3 regions of the Streptomyces sp. NPDC014727 genome follow, and region 3 is predicted to be linked to each of the others. Evidence: riboswitches for the same ligand, from Rfam matches in the RefSeq annotation. Region 3 holds a riboswitch; each other region holds the start of a gene.

Region 1 (5,497 bases), on a different contig from region 3:
GGCTCCCGCCCCGCCGGTGACCCCGGCGATCACCCCGCCGCCTGCCCCGTCGGTGCGCCCGAACTCTTCACCTGGGAGTTCGCCACCGATCCGTATCCGGCATACGCCTGGCTGCGCGAGCACAGCCCGGTGCACCGCACCGCGCTGCCCAGCGGCGTCGAGGCGTGGCTCGTGACCCGGTACGCGGACGCCCGGCAGGCGCTCGCCGACGGCCGGCTCTCCAAGAACCCGGCGCACCACGCCGAGCCGGCGCACGCCAAGGGGAAGACGGGCATCCCGGGCGAGCGCAAGGCGGAGCTGATGACGCATCTGCTGAACATCGACCCGCCCGACCACACCCGGCTGCGCCGTCTCGTCTCCAAGGCGTTCACCCCGCGCCGGGTCGCCGAGTTCGCGCCGCGCGTGCAGGAACTGACGGACCGCCTCATCGACCGCTTCATCGCGGAGGGAAAGGCGGACCTCATCCACGACTTCGCGTTCCCGCTCCCCATCTACGCGATCTGCGATCTGCTCGGCGTGCCGCGCGAGGACCAGGACGACTTCCGGGACTGGGCGGGCATGATGATCCGCCACGGCGGCGGCCCGCGCGGCGGGGTGGCCAGGTCGGTGAAGAAGATGCGCGGCTATCTCGCCGAGCTGATCCACCGCAAGCGGGAGAACCCGGGGGACGATCTGATCTCGGGGCTGATCAGGGCCAGCGACCACGGCGAGCACCTCACCGAGAACGAGGCCGCGGCCATGGCCTTCATCCTCCTCTTCGCCGGCTTCGAGACGACGGTCAATCTCATCGGCAACGGGGTGTACGCCCTGCTGCGCAACCCCGTGCAGCGCGAGCGGCTGCATCTCTCCCTCGATGCGGGGGAGAGCGATCTGCTGGAGACCGGCATCGAGGAACTGCTGCGGTACGACGGCCCGGTGGAGCTGGCGACCTGGCGGTTCGCCACCGAGCCGCTGACACTCGGCGGGCAGGACATCGCGGCCGGTGACCCCGTGCTCGTCGTGCTCGCCGCCGCCGACCGCGACCCGGAACGCTTCGAGAACCCCGACACGCTCGATCTCGCACGGCGTGACAATCAGCACCTCGGATACGGGCACGGCATCCACTACTGCCTGGGAGCACCACTCGCCCGGCTGGAGGGACAGACCGCGCTCGCCACGCTCCTGCGGCGCCTTCCGGACCTGCGGCTTGCGGTGGAACCTGCCGATTTGCGGTGGCGTGGCGGACTCATCATGCGTGGACTGCGCACGTTGCCGGTGGAGTTCGAGCCGGGGGTCTCCACGGGGCAAGGTGACACTCTGTCAACTCTGTGACTTTCACGTGATCTGCGCTGCATCGACTTGTGACACGCGTTCGAGTCCCGCTAGGTTCACCGTTCGACTCACCCGTCACTCGTCAGTCACACGGAAGGCAATCCCATGGGCTCCGCGAACGGCAGACACCGTCGCCCTCGTCAGGCACCCGCCATCGTCGTCGCCGCGGGCGTGACCGGCTCGGCCATCGCCATCCCGCTGCTCGGCGCGGCCGGTGCGCACGCGGCCGATGCCACGACCTGGGACCGGGTGGCCGAGTGCGAGAGCGGCGGCATGTGGAGCGCCGACCTCGGCAATGGCTTCTACGGCGGCCTGCAGTTCTCGCCGGAGACCTGGAAGGCGTACGGCGGCGAGTCGTACGCCCCGCGTGCCGACCTCGCCAGCCGCGCGCAGCAGATAGCCGTGGCCCAGAAGGTCCTGGCCGACAAGGGTCCGCGGGCCTGGCCCAGCTGTGCGGTCATCTCCGGTCTCGCGGCGGACGGGGCGCTGCCGGGTGTCGACCCCGGGATCGCGCCCTCCGGCGAGCCGACGAACGGTGCGGAGCCGGCTGACGACGCGTCGGCCACTCCCTCGGATGCCGCCACGCCGGCGGACAGGGCCGGCAGCACCTCGGGTGCCCACGGCAAGCCGGCGGGCAAGAAGGGCCACTCCGCGAAGCCTTCGGCCGCCGAGTCGGCCGCCCCGTCCTCGCATCCGTCCCCCGACGCGTCCGATTCACCCCGTACGTCGGACTCGTCCAATGGTGTGAGCGGCAAGCATCGCGGCGCCCCGGCGCCCGAAGGGAGCCCGGACGCGAACGGCGGCGTCGACCGCGACTCGGGTCGCCATGCCTCCCGCGGTGGCGGCGACGCCCGCGACGCCCGCGACGCGGACGACGCGGGCGCGTCGGCTGCCGACGGCGCGTACACCGTCCGTTCCGGCGACAACCTCTGGGCGATTGCTGATGCACAGAAGGTTCCCGGCGGCTGGCCCGCGCTCTATGAGGCCAACAAGGGGGCGGTCGGCTCCGACCCGGACCTCATCCTCCCTGGCCAGAGCCTCCGTCTCGATGTGAAGGCCGACTGAGGGCAGTCTGAAAATCGGCTAATAGGGCCTCAAAAACCGGGGTAGTTCAGGGACCTATGTCCACTTATGTGTAAGTGAGACATGGGTCTCTTTGCGTCAACGGCGTGTCGCGCCCGGGGAGTCCTTCCGTATCGCCTCCGACCTGCGAAAACGACGGTTCCTCAGATGCAAGTAAGGGCTGATTGTCTGATGTGTCCATCTTTGAATGTGGGGTTGCCTGTGTTTACGGTCGGAACCGCTCGCACCGCGGGCCCCGTTGACCGTCACGCCGAATCCTGCCGTCGGTCGAAGGGAACAGACGCGTAAAGCGCCGTAGGCAGGAGCGGGGGACCCAGGTAGGCGCCGGCCCGATCGTCGAAAGGCGGATCAGGGGCGGCTTGGGGTGAAGTCGCGTGCTAGGACGTGCGACCGGGCAACTCACTTGGCCCGAACCCGACAGCTCACCTCGTAGGCGTCGGTGAGGAGAAGTTCCATGCTGTTTTCCAGCAAGGGCAAGCACCGTCGCCCGTCCAAGGCCGTCCGTGTCGCCACGCTCGCCGGTGTCGCCGGTACCGCAGTCGCCGTCCCGCTGATGGGTGCGACCGGTGCCTCCGCGGCCTCCGTCGCGACCTGGGACGCCGTCGCGCAGTGCGAGTCCGGTGGCAACTGGTCCATCAACACCGGCAACGGCTACTACGGCGGTCTGCAGTTCTCGCAGTCCAGCTGGGCCGCCGCCGGCGGTACGCAGTACGCCCCCCGTGCCGACCTGGCCACCAAGGCTCAGCAGATCGCCACCGCCGAGAAGCTCCTCGCCATGCAGGGCCCGGGTGCCTGGGGCTGTGCCGGCGCCGGCAACCTGCGCAACGACGGTGTGGACCCGGGCGTCGACACCGGCTCCTCCTCGAAGACCGACTCCGGCGCCACGCAGCAGCAGAGCGCCCCGGCCGCGCCCAAGCAGCAGTCGCAGCCGGTTCAGCCGAAGAAGGCCGAGCGCACCGAGGTCCCCGCCACCAACCGCTCGGACCGCTCCGCCGCCCCGCAGGCCGAGTCGAAGAAGACCGTCACCACCCCGACCGGCGAGAAGGTCAAGAAGGGCGACGGCGAGTACAAGGTCGTCTCCGGCGACTCCCTGAGCAAGATCGCCGCCGACCACAAGGTCAAGGGCGGCTGGCAGCACCTGTTCGAGCTGAACAAGGACATCGTCAAGGACGCCGACCTGATCTACCCGGGTCAGCAGCTGCACCTGACGAAGTAGTCCGGGACCTCTCCTCCCTGAGCACCCCGGCCCGGCGCGCGTTCCCCCGTACGCGCCGGGCCGGGGTTTCCGTGTGACCCCTTGCTTCCGCGGGGCGCGTCACCTGTATGTGCGGCGGCTCCGTCCCGGCGGGGCGCGTCGTCCTCGTATCGCGTCCGTACGGGCGGGGGCCGGCCCCCGCGGGGCGGGTTCCGGAGGTGGCCACGGCAGTGCGTGATCGTTCAACTTCTGTAGTTACTGGGCAGTAAAATTCTGGCTGTTCGCCCCGTAATGCTCGCTCTTGGGTCCTTTTTCGTCCCAGGGGACGGGCGGTCGTCCGACTGAGCGGGCCGGGCCGGTTAGGCTCTTGTCGCAAGGCCAAAGTGACCCTGCACAACCAGTGTCATATCCCAGAAGGAGATGCCTCGTGCCGTCCATCGACGTCGTCGTAGCCCGGGAAATCCTCGACTCCCGGGGGAACCCCACGGTCGAGGTCGAGGTTGGCCTCGACGACGGCAGCACGGGCCGTGCTGCCGTGCCGTCCGGCGCCTCCACCGGTGCGTTCGAGGCCATTGAGCTTCGCGACGGTGACCCCAACCGCTACCAGGGCAAGGGCGTGGAGAAGGCCGTCCTCGCCGTGATCGAGCAGATCGGCCCGGAGCTCGTGGGTTACGACGCGACCGAGCAGCGGCTGATCGACCAGGCGATGTTCGACCTGGACGCCACGGAGAACAAGGGCTCGCTCGGCGCGAACGCCATCCTCGGTGTCTCCCTGGCCGTCGCCCACGCCGCCTCCGAGGCCTCGGACCTACCGCTGTTCCGCTACCTCGGCGGCCCGAACGCGCACCTGCTGCCCGTTCCGATGATGAACATCCTCAACGGTGGGTCGCACGCCGACTCCAACGTGGACATCCAGGAGTTCATGATCGCCCCGATCGGCGCGGAGTCCTTCTCCGAGGCCCTGCGCTGGGGCGCCGAGGTCTACCACACGCTGAAGAAGGTCCTGAAGACCAAGGGTCTTTCGACCGGTCTCGGCGACGAGGGCGGCTTCGCGCCGAACCTGGAGTCGAACCGTGCCGCCCTGGACCTCATCGTCGAGGCCATCAAGGAAGCCGGCTACGTCCCGGGCAAGGACATCGCGCTCGCGCTCGACGTCGCCGCCTCGGAGTTCTACAAGGACGGCAAGTACGAGTTCGAGGGCAAGTCCCGCTCCGCCGCCGAGATGACCGAGTACTACGAGGAGCTCGTCTCCGCGTACCCGCTGGTCTCCATCGAGGACCCGCTGTACGAGGACGACTGGGCCGGCTGGAAGGTCATCACCGACAAGCTCGGCGCCAAGGTGCAGATCGTCGGCGACGACCTGTTCGTCACCAACCCGGAGCGTCTGGCCCGCGGCATCGAGGAGGGCTCCGCCAACGCCCTGCTCGTCAAGGTCAACCAGATCGGTTCGCTGACCGAGACGCTGGACGCCGTCGAGCTGGCCCAGCGCAACGGCTTCAAGTGCATGATGTCCCACCGCTCCGGCGAGACCGAGGACGTCACCATCGCCGACCTCGCCGTCGCGGTGAACTGCGGCCAGATCAAGACCGGCGCCCCGGCCCGCTCGGACCGCGTCGCCAAGTACAACCAGCTGCTGCGCATCGAGGAGATCCTCGACGACGCCGCGGTGTACGCGGGCCGCTCGGCGTTCCCGCGGTTCCGCTCCGAGAGCTGACCGGCGCAGCACTCCGAGAACTGATCGGCACAGCGCTCCGCGAACCGATGAGCGCGGCGCTCCGCGAATCGTCAGGCGCGGCAAGGGCTGACCGCAGGCCCTCACGGGCCAAAGGCACCGGCCTCCGTTCGTCCCCGCACTCGGTCCCGTACCGTGTGCGGGGACGGACGTGCGTAATGGGGAGGCGGAGACAT
Region 2 (5,497 bases), on a different contig from region 3:
GCCCGCCCGGGATCCGGTGGCGGGCCACCCACAGCCGGGCGGCCCGCCGCCGGATCCCCGGCGGGGTGACCGGCGTGCCGTCCGGGGGCGGAGCGGCGGTGAAGACGGTCACCTGGTCAGGGACGCTAAACCCGGGGCACGGGGAAGAGTCGTAATGACGCTTATTGCCCGAATTTGGCGCGGCGCTGTCTGTGTCTGATCGGAAAAATGACAACAGAGTCAGGCAATTGGTGCAGACACGAGTGAAGCGCCAGGAAGCTGTACCTGCCTGCGGAGTGGTGATATGGGCGGGGCTAGGCTGCGGCCTCATGGACGTACTCATTCATGTCTTCGTCGCCCTGCACATCATCGGTATCGCCTCGCTGCTGGGTGGTTTCCTGACCCAGATGAAGGCGATGGGCGCGGGCACGGCCCGGTTCGTCCCGGCGATGCTGCACGGCGCGCTGACGATGCTGGTCACCGGGGTCGCGCTGGTCGGGCTCAACGAGGCCGACGGCCACCACGTGAACAACATCAAGATCGGGGTCAAGCTGCTGCTCCTGGTCGTCATCCTCGCGCTCGTCTACGTCAAGCGGGACGAGGAGAAGGTCGACAAGGGCGCCTTCGCGGCGGTGGGCGGGCTGACGCTCGCCAACATCTTCATCGCCACGCTCTGGACCTGAGGGCCCCGGCCCGAAGTGCGGGACCCGAGGTCGCGGTCCCAGGTCTCCGTATCGCGGCCGGGACGGCGCCCGGCCCGGCCGGCGCGTGGGACGGGCCGGGCCGGGCGCGGGGGAGCGGGCCGTTACGCCGGCCGCACGCTGCCGTAGATCGGCATGTAGTAGATCGACTCCTCGCGCACGTTCGCGCCCGGCTTCGGCGCGTGGATCATCATTCCGTCGCCCTTGTAGATGCCGACGTGGCTGATGTCGTCGTAGAAGAAGACGAGGTCGCCCGGACGCAGATCCGCCGTGGCGACCTTGGTGCCGATCTTCACCTGGTCCCAGGTGGTGCGCGGGATGTCGACTCCCGCGTCCTTCCACGCGGCCTGGGTGAGCCCGGAGCAGTCGTACGAGGACGGGCCCGTCGCGCCCCAGACGTACGGCTTGCCCAGCTGGGCCCTGGCGAAGGCGAGGACCTTCTCCGCCTTGGTGGTGGCGCTGCTGTCCGAGCCGGTCCCGCCTCCCGCCGATGTACCGCTGCCGGACCCCGCCGCCTTCGCGGCCTCCTCGGCCTTGCGGTCCGCCTCCGCCTTGGCGGCGGCCTGCTGCCGCGCCAGTTCCTCCGCCTTGCGCTCGGCCTCCGCCTCCTTCTTCCGCTCCAGCGCCGCGAGCCGCGCCTTCTCCTCGGCGGTCAGCTTCGACAGCATCGTCTGCGCCTCGCCCAGCTTCTGCTGGACGTTCTGCTTGCTGGTGCGCAGCGTGGCCTGGGTCGTGGTCAGCGTCTCCAGGCTGCGCACCGCTTCGGCGCGCTTCTTCGAGGCCTTCGCCTGCTGGGCGCGGAAGTCCGTGACCGCCTTCTCCTGCTGACCGGTCATCCGGTTCATCAGCTGGCTCTGGTCGAAGTACGACTGCGGGTCGTCGGCGAGGAAGAAGGTGGCGCTCGGCGTGAGCGACCCGGTGCGGTACTGCGCGGCCGCGTAGGCGCCGAGCGTCCTGCGGGCTTCGTTGAGTTCGTCGGCGCGCTTCGCCACGTCGTCCAGGAGGACGTCCACCTTGGTGCGCTGGGCGGCGGAGGCCTCCTTCGCCTGGTTGTAGCGCTGGGTCGCGGTGCCCGCCTGCCGGTAGAGGTCGTCGACCTTCTTCTGGACGTCCTCGATGCTGGGCTTCGGAGCGGGGGCCGCCGTGGCGCTCTGCGTGGAGAGCAGGGTCACGGACGCCAGCGCGGCCGTCGTGAGACCGACGGCCGGTGTGGTGGTGCGCACCCGGGTACGCGGTTTGCGATGCGATGCCAAGACGGCATCTCCTTCCGTGGACCGCCTACCGGGTTAGCTGTCGGGTTCGGGCGGAACGGAAGGCTGCCCTACGGTCCGAGTGGGGGATAAGGACCGATTCACCCCGGTGACGCGTATGGGTCCCCGGCTCCGGACGTCCGTGAGGACAGCCCGGATTCGGCGCGGGCGCCCGCTCGGCGTGGTTCGCCTCAGGGGGTACGGGCCACCCGGTCGAGCACGGTAGCCAACCCGTGGTGCTGCTGTGAAGGTCGATGTTCGATATGCCCGATACGTTTTCGTGACCTCCGTGGGGCGGAGGTGACGAGGGCGGCCGAGGCCCGGAATCTCTTACGGAGGGTGGATGTCCGCTCTCTTTGCGTGCCCGGCGGCCGGGTGTGGTTCGCCGAGCGGCAGTCATGTGTCGGTGCGGCGGCCTAGACTCGACAAGCGATGAGCAGCCTCTTTGACGACAGCTTCCTGGCCGGCCTCCAGCACTCGGAGGAAGAGCCCCCGCCGCCCCCCGAGGACTCCGCACCCGAAGCGGTGCCGGAGGACCTCTTCGCGGGCGTCTTCGACGGGCCCCCGCCGCCCAGGGACGCGTACTACCGTGACGGTGCGCACCGCCCCGTCATCGATTCCGCGGCGCTCCTCGACGGGCTGAACACCGAACAGCGCGCCGCGGTGGTCCACGCCGGCTCCCCCTTGCTCATCGTCGCCGGGGCGGGCTCGGGCAAGACCCGGGTGCTGACCCACCGGATCGCCCACCTCCTCGCCGAGCGCGGGGTGCACCCCGGCCAGATCCTGGCGATCACCTTCACCAACAAGGCCGCGGGCGAGATGAAGGAGCGCGTCGAACAGCTCGTCGGACCGCGCGCCAACGCCATGTGGGTCATGACCTTCCACAGCGCGTGCGTACGCATCCTGCGCCGCGAGTCGAAGAAGCTCGGCTTCACCTCGTCGTTCTCGATCTACGACGCCGCCGACTCCAAGCGGCTGATGGCCCTGGTCTGCCGTGATCTCGACCTCGACCCGAAGCGCTTCCCGCCGAAGTCGTTCACGGCCAAGGTCTCCAACCTGAAGAACGAACTGATCGACGAGGAGACCTTCGCCGGCCAGGCTGCGGACGGTTTCGAGAAGACCCTCGCCCAGGCCTACGCGATGTACCAGTCCCGGCTGCGCGAGGCCAACGCGCTGGACTTCGACGACATCATCATGACGACGGTCCACCTGCTGCAGGCGTTCCCCGACGTCGCCGAGCACTACCGCCGCCGCTTCCGGCACGTCCTGGTCGACGAGTACCAGGACACCAACCACGCCCAGTACACCCTCGTACGCGAACTGGTCGGCCCGGCCGGCGAGCACGACGCCCCCGCCGAGCTGTGCGTCGTCGGTGACGCGGACCAGTCGATCTACGCGTTCCGCGGCGCGACCATCCGCAACATCCTCCAGTTCGAGGAGGACTACCCGAACGCGACGACGATCCTGCTGGAGCAGAACTACCGCTCCACGCAGACGATCCTGTCCGCCGCCAACGCGGTCATCGAGCGCAATGAGAGCCGCCGTCCCAAGAACCTCTGGACGAACGCCGGCACGGGCGCCCGGATCACCGGCTACGTCGCCGACACCGAGCACGACGAGGCCCAGTTCGTCGCCGACGAGATCGACCGGCTGACCGACGCGGGCGACGCCAAGGCCGGAGACGTCGCGATCTTCTACCGTACGAACGCGCAGTCCCGGGTCTTCGAAGAGATCTTCATCCGCGTCGGCCTGCCCTACAAGGTCGTCGGCGGCGTGCGCTTCTACGAGCGCAAGGAGGTCCGGGACGTCCTGGCCTACCTCCGGGTTCTCGCCAACCCCGAGGACACCGTCCCGCTGCGCCGCATCCTCAACGTGCCCAAGCGCGGCATCGGTGACCGCGCCGAGGCGATGATCGACGCGCTGTCCCTGCGCGAGAAGATCACCTTCCCGCAGGCGCTGCGCCGGGTCGACGAGGCGTACGGCATGGCGGCCCGGTCGGCCAACGCCGTCAAGCGGTTCAACACGCTGATGGAGGAGCTGCGCACGATCGTCGAGTCCGGCGCGGGCCCGGCGGTGGTCCTGGAGGCCGTCCTGGAGCGGACCGGTTATCTCGCCGAGCTCCAGTCGTCCACCGACCCGCAGGACGAGACCCGGATCGAGAACCTCCAGGAACTCGCCGCCGTCGCCCTCGAATTCGAGCAGGAGCGCGGCGAGGCCGGCGAGGAAGGCGCGGGCACGCTCGCCGAGTTCCTGGAGCGGGTCGCGCTCGTCGCGGACTCCGACCAGATCCCCGACGAGGACGAGGACGGCTCCGGCGTCATCACGCTGATGACGCTGCACACCGCCAAGGGCCTCGAATTCCCGGTGGTCTTCCTGACGGGCATGGAGGACGGCGTCTTCCCGCACATGCGCGCGCTCGGCCAGGTCAAGGAGCTGGAGGAGGAGCGGCGGCTCGCGTACGTCGGCATCACCCGTGCCCGCGAGCGGCTCTATCTGACCCGGGCGGCGATGCGCAGTGCCTGGGGTCAGCCCTCGTACAACCCGCCGTCCCGGTTCCTGGAGGAGATCCCGGACCAGCACCTGGAGTGGAAGCGGACCGGCCCGATGGCGGCCCCGGCCGGGCCGACGTCGGGGATCACCTCGTCGCTGTCCTCGTCGCGTTCGCGGTCCGGCCCCTCGGGCTTCGCGACCCGGCGGACCTCGGACAAGCCGACGATCACGCTGGTGGTCGGGGACCGGGTGACGCACGACCAGTTCGGGCTGGGCACGGTGACGGCGGTCGAGGGGATCGGCGACCAGGCGAAGGCGACGGTCGACTTCGGGGACGAGCGGCCGAAGAAGCTGCTGCTGCGGTACGCACCGGTCGAGAAGCTGTAGGCGGGCCGACGGCCGGGGCCGTCGCGTCGGCCGCCGTCCGCGCGATGGCGGGGCGGTCGGCGGGCGGCTCAGTTCGGGTCGACGCCGTGGCTGCGGAGCCAGGGGAGCGGGTCTATGGCCGCGCCCCCGCCGGGCCGCACCTCGAAGTGCAGGTGCGGGCCGGTCGAGTTCCCCGTGTTGCCCGAGTACGCGATGACGTCACCGGCCTTGACCGCACCCGAGCGGATCCTGGTGCTGCTCAGGTGGCAGTACCAGGTCTCGGTCCCGTCGGCCGTGGTGACGATGGCCATGTTCCCGTAGGCACTGTTCCACTGGGTGCGTACTGTGCCGTCGGTCGCGGCCATCACGGGGGTGCCGTACGAGACGGGGAAGTCGATGCCCGTGTGCACGGACATCCAGTTGACGCCCGCCTGGCCGAAGTACGCGCTGAGGCCGTGCTGCGCGACCGGCATGACGTACTTGGGGCGCAGCGCCTCCTTGCGGGCGGCCTCTTCCTCCCGCTTCTTCTTCTCGGCGGCCTGCCGCTCCCTCAGGTCGATGCGCTCCTGGGTACGGCTGACACGGTCGCCGAAGTTCTCTGCGTCGGCGCTGAGGTTGGCGAGCTGGGTGTCCAGCTTGTTGTTGGCCGCGACCGGCTTGACGGAGCCGGGGTCGGCCGCCGCCATCGTCGTGGTGTTGTCGTCCTTCTTG
Region 3 (5,497 bases):
TCACTGCGCAGGCAGGCCCGTCGCGGAACCGTGGGGGCGGACTTCGCCGAACGCGAACTGGAGCTGCTGCACCATCTCTGGCAGCGCAGGGACGTGGCCGCTCCCGCCCTGACGTATGCGGCGCAGGCGACGGGCCGCCTCCACCGGCCGCCACCGGGCCCGTACGCTCACCCGTTCCCGCCGCACACGCCGTACGGCGGCCACGGCTACAACCCCTATCTGGCCCCGCACCAGCCGCCGCAGCGGAGCCAGTAGGGCCACGCTCGGCACCGAAGCGTCCGTCCGCCGCACGAGGAGGGCGGTGGACGGGCCGACCGCGGCCGGGCGCTGAACCGTCCCGCTCGCGCGAACGCCCCGGCAGCGCTGTGCTCCCGGGGCGTGAACGGGCGACCCTGTCCCTGGACGACCGTGTCAGGCGGATGCCTCGGTGAGTTCCGCCAGGTCCTGTTCGGTCAGCCGGAGGTCGGCGACGGCCACCAGCGCGGGCAGCTGCTCGACGGTGCGGGCCGAGGCGATGGGCGCGACGACGGTGGGCCGGGACGCGAGCCACGCCAGCGCGACGGTCGCGATCTCCGCGTCGTGCTCCCGCGCGACCTTGTCGAGCGCGGCCAGGACCTTCTGTCCCCGCTCCGACTCCAGGTACTGCCCCGCCTTCTCGGCCCGAGCGCTCTCCACCGAGGCACCCGGACGGTACTTGCCGGTGAGGAACCCGGAGGCCAGGGCGAAGTACGGGACGGCGGCGAGCCCGGCCCGAGCGGCCGTCTCCTGGAGTTCGCCCTCGTACGTGTCGCGGGAGACCAGGTTGTAGTGCGGCTGCAGGGCCACGTAACGGGCCAGCCCCTCGCGCTCCGAGAAGTCCAGGGACGCCTGGAGCCGCTCGGGGCTGATGTTGGAGGCGGCGATCTCCCGGACCTTGCCTTCCTTCACCAGCTGGTCGAGGGCGGTGATGATCTCCTCGACCGGGACGGTCTCATCGTCGAAGTGCGTGTAGTAGAGGTCGATGTGGTCGGTGCCGAGCCGACGGAGCGACTCCTCCGCCGCGGCCTTGATGTTCGTGGCGGCGAGCCCCTTGTACGAGGGATGGGCGCCGACCTTCGTCGCGACGACGATCTCCGACCGGTTGACGCGTGCCGCGAGCCACTTCCCGATGACGGTCTCGGACTCGCCGCCCTCATTGCCCGGGATCCAGGCCGAGTACGCGTCGGCGGTGTCGATGAAGTTGCCGCCCGCCGCGGCGTAGGCGTCCAGCACGGCGAACGACTGCGCCTCGTCGGCCGTCCAGCCGAAGACGTTGCCGCCGAGTGCGAGCGGGAAGACCTGAAGGTCGGAAGGGCCCAGCTTACGAAGAGAAGTCATATGTGGATCAACGGACACCAGCGGGTCCGCTATTCCGGCAGCCGACCCTTCAGGCAGGCGCGCCGGTCCGACCGGCCCGCAGTCCCCACCGGCCCACCGATCCGCCCGGCCGCCGCTCCGGCCGGTCTCCAGGCCCCTGCCCGGTCCATTGCCGTGCCCTGCGCGTCGTTCCGTCCCCCGCCTCGTTCCGTCCGGGCCGTCCCTCGGGCCGGAGCAACTGTGCCGACACACCGGCAGCCCTGACGCCGGGGGGAGCGTCAGGGCTGCCGGGGTTCAGCGGCCGGCGAACCGGCTCGGGTCATGTGGGCCGCGAGGCGGCCGGCCGATCAGGGGTTGAGACCCTTGCCGCGCAGCCAGGCCATCGGGTCGATGCCCGTACCGGCCGGGGTGTGGACCTCCAGGTGGAGGTGCGGGCCGGTCACATTGCCGGTCGCTCCGACCCGGCCGATGGTGTCACCGGTCGTGACCTTCTGGCCGACACTGACACCGATCGAGGACTGGTGGCAGAACCACAGCTCCGTACCGTCTTCGAGCTCCAGCACCGTGCGGTAGCCGTACGAACCGGACCAGCCGGCCGACTTGATGGTGCCGCCGTGTATGGCCTTGATCGGGGTACCCGTCGGCGCCGCGAAGTCGAGGCCGGTGTGGTAGCCGGAGGACCACATCGAGCCGGCCTCGCCGAAGGTCGAGGTGATCGTGTACGAGGTGGTCGGGATGGCGTAGCTGGCGGCGAGCTTGGCGAGCCGCAGCGCCTCCGCCTTCTTCTTGGCCTCTTCCTCCGCCTTCTTCTTCTCGGCGGCGATCTTGGCCTCGGCCGCGTCCTGCTGCTTCTTGGCCTCGGCGGCAGCCTTCTCCGCGGCCGCCTTCTCCTCGGCGGCCCTGGCCTCGGCGTCGGCGGCGTCCTGCTGCTGCTCGGCCTGCTGGAGGATACGGGCACGGAGCGCCTCGCCCGCGTCCGTCGTGCCCCGCTGGGCCTCGGCGGTGGTGATGCCGGCGGTGGTCAGCGGCGCGGACGCGGCGACGGCCTCGGCCTTGTCGGCTTCGGACTCGCCGGAGAACAGGGAACCCACACCGGGAAGGGACTTGGCGTCGGGCAGGTTGTCCGCGATGGAATCGGGAAGCGAGATGGAGACCGCCGGCTTGCTCTGCGCGGTGGCAATGCCGCCCGCACCGACCGCCGCGATGACGCCGACCCCGAGCACGGTGGAGCTACGGGCAAGTCCGTTGCGCTGCTTGGCGACGCGGTGCTTGCCGCGCACAGGGCGGACGGACTCCTCGGTGGGGTTCCACTCGTCCCGGCTTCGTTCGGGCTCACCGTCGCCGTCGGCGCAAAAACCCCTGCGGAGCTCTGCCGAGTCGCCGGACCCACGGAACTCACCGGACCCGAACTCACCGGACCCGAACTCGCCGGTGAAGTCGGCGCCCGGCTCGGTGCCGTAGCCGGTGCCGAACGCCGTTCCCGTCCCGGTGGTTGCGTAACCGGCGTCGGAAGCGAAACCGGGGCCGTACCCGAGGCCGTAGTCAGAACCGGAGCCGAAGTCGGCACCCGGGACGAAGTCGGAGGTGAACCGCGCGGGGGCCTCGGGGGCAGGCTTGTTGGACGCCACTTGGGCGCACTCCTTTCCTTCCTTCTCGCCTACCGGGTTAGCTGACGGGTTCGGAGCAGGAAGGTCTCCTACGGGCGCCTCTGCCTCTCACGAGACACAGGTGTCCGATTCACCCCATGTAGGTGGTTCCCCGGTTCCCTTGCGGAATTCGGCGCTCGCGCACGGTGCCGCCACTGACGACGGCTGGGACGACCGCGCTGCGTTATCGAACGTTAATAGACACCCGGGCCCGATTCCAAGCTGTTCCCACTGATCGTTCCGGTCTTGGCCTGGACTTTACGGGACATAGCCGGGTGGAATCGGATGAGTTGATCGCCCCTCAGCCATTACCCAGTTTCTGACGTTGCGTCAAATGTTATGCGGAGCGGTGCGCTTCGGTTACGGACGGTGGCATGCCGTGCCCGGGACTCCGCCCGGTCCGCACCACACACCCGCCCCACCCGTCACATCGTGTCCAGTCCCACGATCTTCACTGTCCTGCGCCGGTGCGGCTGCCCCTCCGCAGGACGTACGACCGCGAGCAGTGCCATGTCGTCGGTCGTCTCGCCGCCCGTGTGCCGCCGCACGTCGTCGGTCAGGGCGGACAGCAGTTCCTCGGGTCCCGGAAAGATCCGCCCGCGCAGCCGCGCCGCCGGATCGTAGAAGACCCCGTCGGCGTTCCGCGCTTCGGAGAGACCATCGGTGTAGAGGAGCAGAGTCGTCCCCGCCTGCAGATCCCATTCGTCCGCCCGGTCGGGCCACACCCCCAGATCCATCCCGAGCGGCAGCGCGGGCACCGACGGCCCCAGCACATCCAGCGCCCCGTCCGGATGCAGCAGGATCGGCTCGGGATGGCCGCGGTTGACGATCCGCACCCGCGACAACCCGGGCGGGATCTCGGCCAGTACGGCGGTGATGAAGCCCTCGACCGCGTCCAGCCCGCCCCGCCCCGTCCCCTCTCGCGCCAGCGCCCGCTCCAGCCGCTGCGCCACACCCTCCAGCGAACGTTCCTGCTCGGCCGCCTCCCGGAACGCACCGATGATCACCGCCACCGACTCCACGGCGTCGAGCCCCTTCCCCCGTACGTCCCCGACCACCAGCCGCACCCCGTGCGGGGTGTCCGCCACGGCGAAGAGGTCACCGCCGACGAACTCGTCCGCCTGCGCCGCCACGTACCGCGCCGCCACATGCAGCCCGCCGATCCGGTCGGACGGTTTGGGCAGCACAGCCCGCATGGCGGTCTCCGCGATCACCCGCGCGGAGGCCAGTTGCTCGTTGCCGCGCCGCACGACCCCGTTGATGACGACCGCGAGGACCGACACGGTGGCCAGGGTGAGCAGCTCGATCAACGGCACGACCTGCGGCAACGTGTTGCTGTGCAGCCGCAGCGTGATGATGGCCAGGATCGAGGCGACGGCGGTGAGGATGGTGCCGGACAGCGAGAAGAACGGCGCGGCGATCAGCGGCGCGGCCACGAACAGCGGAATGGCGGTGAAGGTCGGCGGGGTGAGGGCGTCGAACACCAGCCCACCGAGGATCATCAGGGCGGGCAGGGCGCGGACGAACCGCCGGGTACGGACACCGCCCCTGGCATGTCTGCCGCGCCGCTTCAGCCGCTTCCACACCTGTGATCTCCTGCCCGGTACGCGCTCGGCTGCGGACGGTGCCGCGCCCCACCCCCAGGCTCACCGGAGCAAGGGCGCGCGGCGACTCCTCATCGGCCAATGGGGGTACGCGCGTGGTCCAGCTCACACACCACCCGTCCTGCCTCTTCACAGGACCGGCGACCGGGACCAGAGACCGGCGGCGATAGGGGAAATGATTCAGGCCCGGCACGCTGCATGCGTGCCGGGCCTGAATCGTCAGTAGCGGGGACAGGATTTGAACCTGCGACCTCTGGGTTATGAGCCCAGCGAGCTACCGAGCTGCTCCACCCCGCGTCGGTGAACACAACTCTACGGCATGTCCGGGGCGCTCATGACCACTCGGCGAATCTCCCGCGCCCCTCCCCTTCGATGCGGCCCCAAAGATCAGTTCGTTTCGGTGATACGGGGAGTGGCCTTCCCGTCGACCGCCGGTGACTTCATCGGGCTCGCGCCGCGCTGCAGCGCATGGAGGATCGCCAGCCCCTGGCCGACCACGCCCGCAGCCATCTCATTGACCCCGTTGGTGCCGTTGAGGACGGTGAGGTCGGCCCCCGACATGCCGCGCGCCGCCGCGTCGGCCAGCGCCGGCAGGTTCTCCACGATCCGGTTGGCCGCGATGAGCTCCTGGTTGCCGTCGCGCAGCGAGGCGGCGCGCGCACTGTTGGCGTCGGCCTGGGCCTGGGCGGTGGTCCGTTCGGTGTACGCGTTGCCGTCGGCCTCGAACTTCACCCGGTCCCGGGCCGCTTCCGCGAGGGTGCGCTGCCGGTACGCCTCGGCATCTGCCGGACGTCGGACCTCCGCTTCGAGCCGTTGCGCGGCGAGCGCGGCCTGCCGTTCGGCCAGCGCGGTCTGCTCCTCGATGACCTCGTGCGAGGCCTGGGCCTGGGCGAGCGGTCCGGCCTGCGCGGC

The links. A riboswitch is a leader RNA that binds a small molecule or an ion and turns the genes downstream of it on or off. The one in region 3 is predicted to bind cyclic di-AMP.
Region 1: another riboswitch for cyclic di-AMP. It lies ahead of ACF1B9_RS21705 (transglycosylase family protein); the one in region 3 lies ahead of ACF1B9_RS33175 (M23 family metallopeptidase).
Region 2: another riboswitch for cyclic di-AMP. It lies ahead of ACF1B9_RS04150 (NlpC/P60 family protein); the one in region 3 lies ahead of ACF1B9_RS33175 (M23 family metallopeptidase).

What each region holds. Positions count from the first base shown of each region.
Region 1 covers NZ_JBIBYR010000013.1:130,979-136,475, forward strand. The annotation lists gene ACF1B9_RS21695 (cytochrome P450) at 1-1,311, shown strand, start outside; gene ACF1B9_RS21700 (transglycosylase family protein) at 1,417-2,376, shown strand; cyclic di-AMP (ydaO/yuaA leader) riboswitch at 2,675-2,845, shown strand; gene ACF1B9_RS21705 (transglycosylase family protein) at 2,849-3,610, shown strand; gene eno (phosphopyruvate hydratase) at 4,017-5,303, shown strand; gene ACF1B9_RS21715 (septum formation initiator family protein) at 5,496-5,497, shown strand, end outside.
Region 2 covers NZ_JBIBYR010000002.1:109,606-115,102, forward strand. The annotation lists gene ACF1B9_RS04145 (hypothetical protein) at 309-662, shown strand; gene ACF1B9_RS04150 (NlpC/P60 family protein) at 785-1,933, opposite strand; cyclic di-AMP (ydaO/yuaA leader) riboswitch at 1,940-2,105, opposite strand; gene pcrA (DNA helicase PcrA) at 2,363-4,807, shown strand; gene ACF1B9_RS04160 (M23 family metallopeptidase) at 4,876-5,497, opposite strand, start outside.
Region 3 covers NZ_JBIBYR010000034.1:19,398-24,894, forward strand. The annotation lists gene ACF1B9_RS33165 (PrsW family glutamic-type intramembrane protease) at 1-255, shown strand, start outside; gene ACF1B9_RS33170 (aldo/keto reductase) at 412-1,356, opposite strand; gene ACF1B9_RS33175 (M23 family metallopeptidase) at 1,683-2,963, opposite strand; cyclic di-AMP (ydaO/yuaA leader) riboswitch at 2,975-3,127, opposite strand; gene ACF1B9_RS33180 (PP2C family protein-serine/threonine phosphatase) at 3,407-4,567, opposite strand; tRNA gene ACF1B9_RS33185 (tRNA-Met) at 4,809-4,882, opposite strand; gene ACF1B9_RS33190 (SPFH domain-containing protein) at 4,973-5,497, opposite strand, start outside.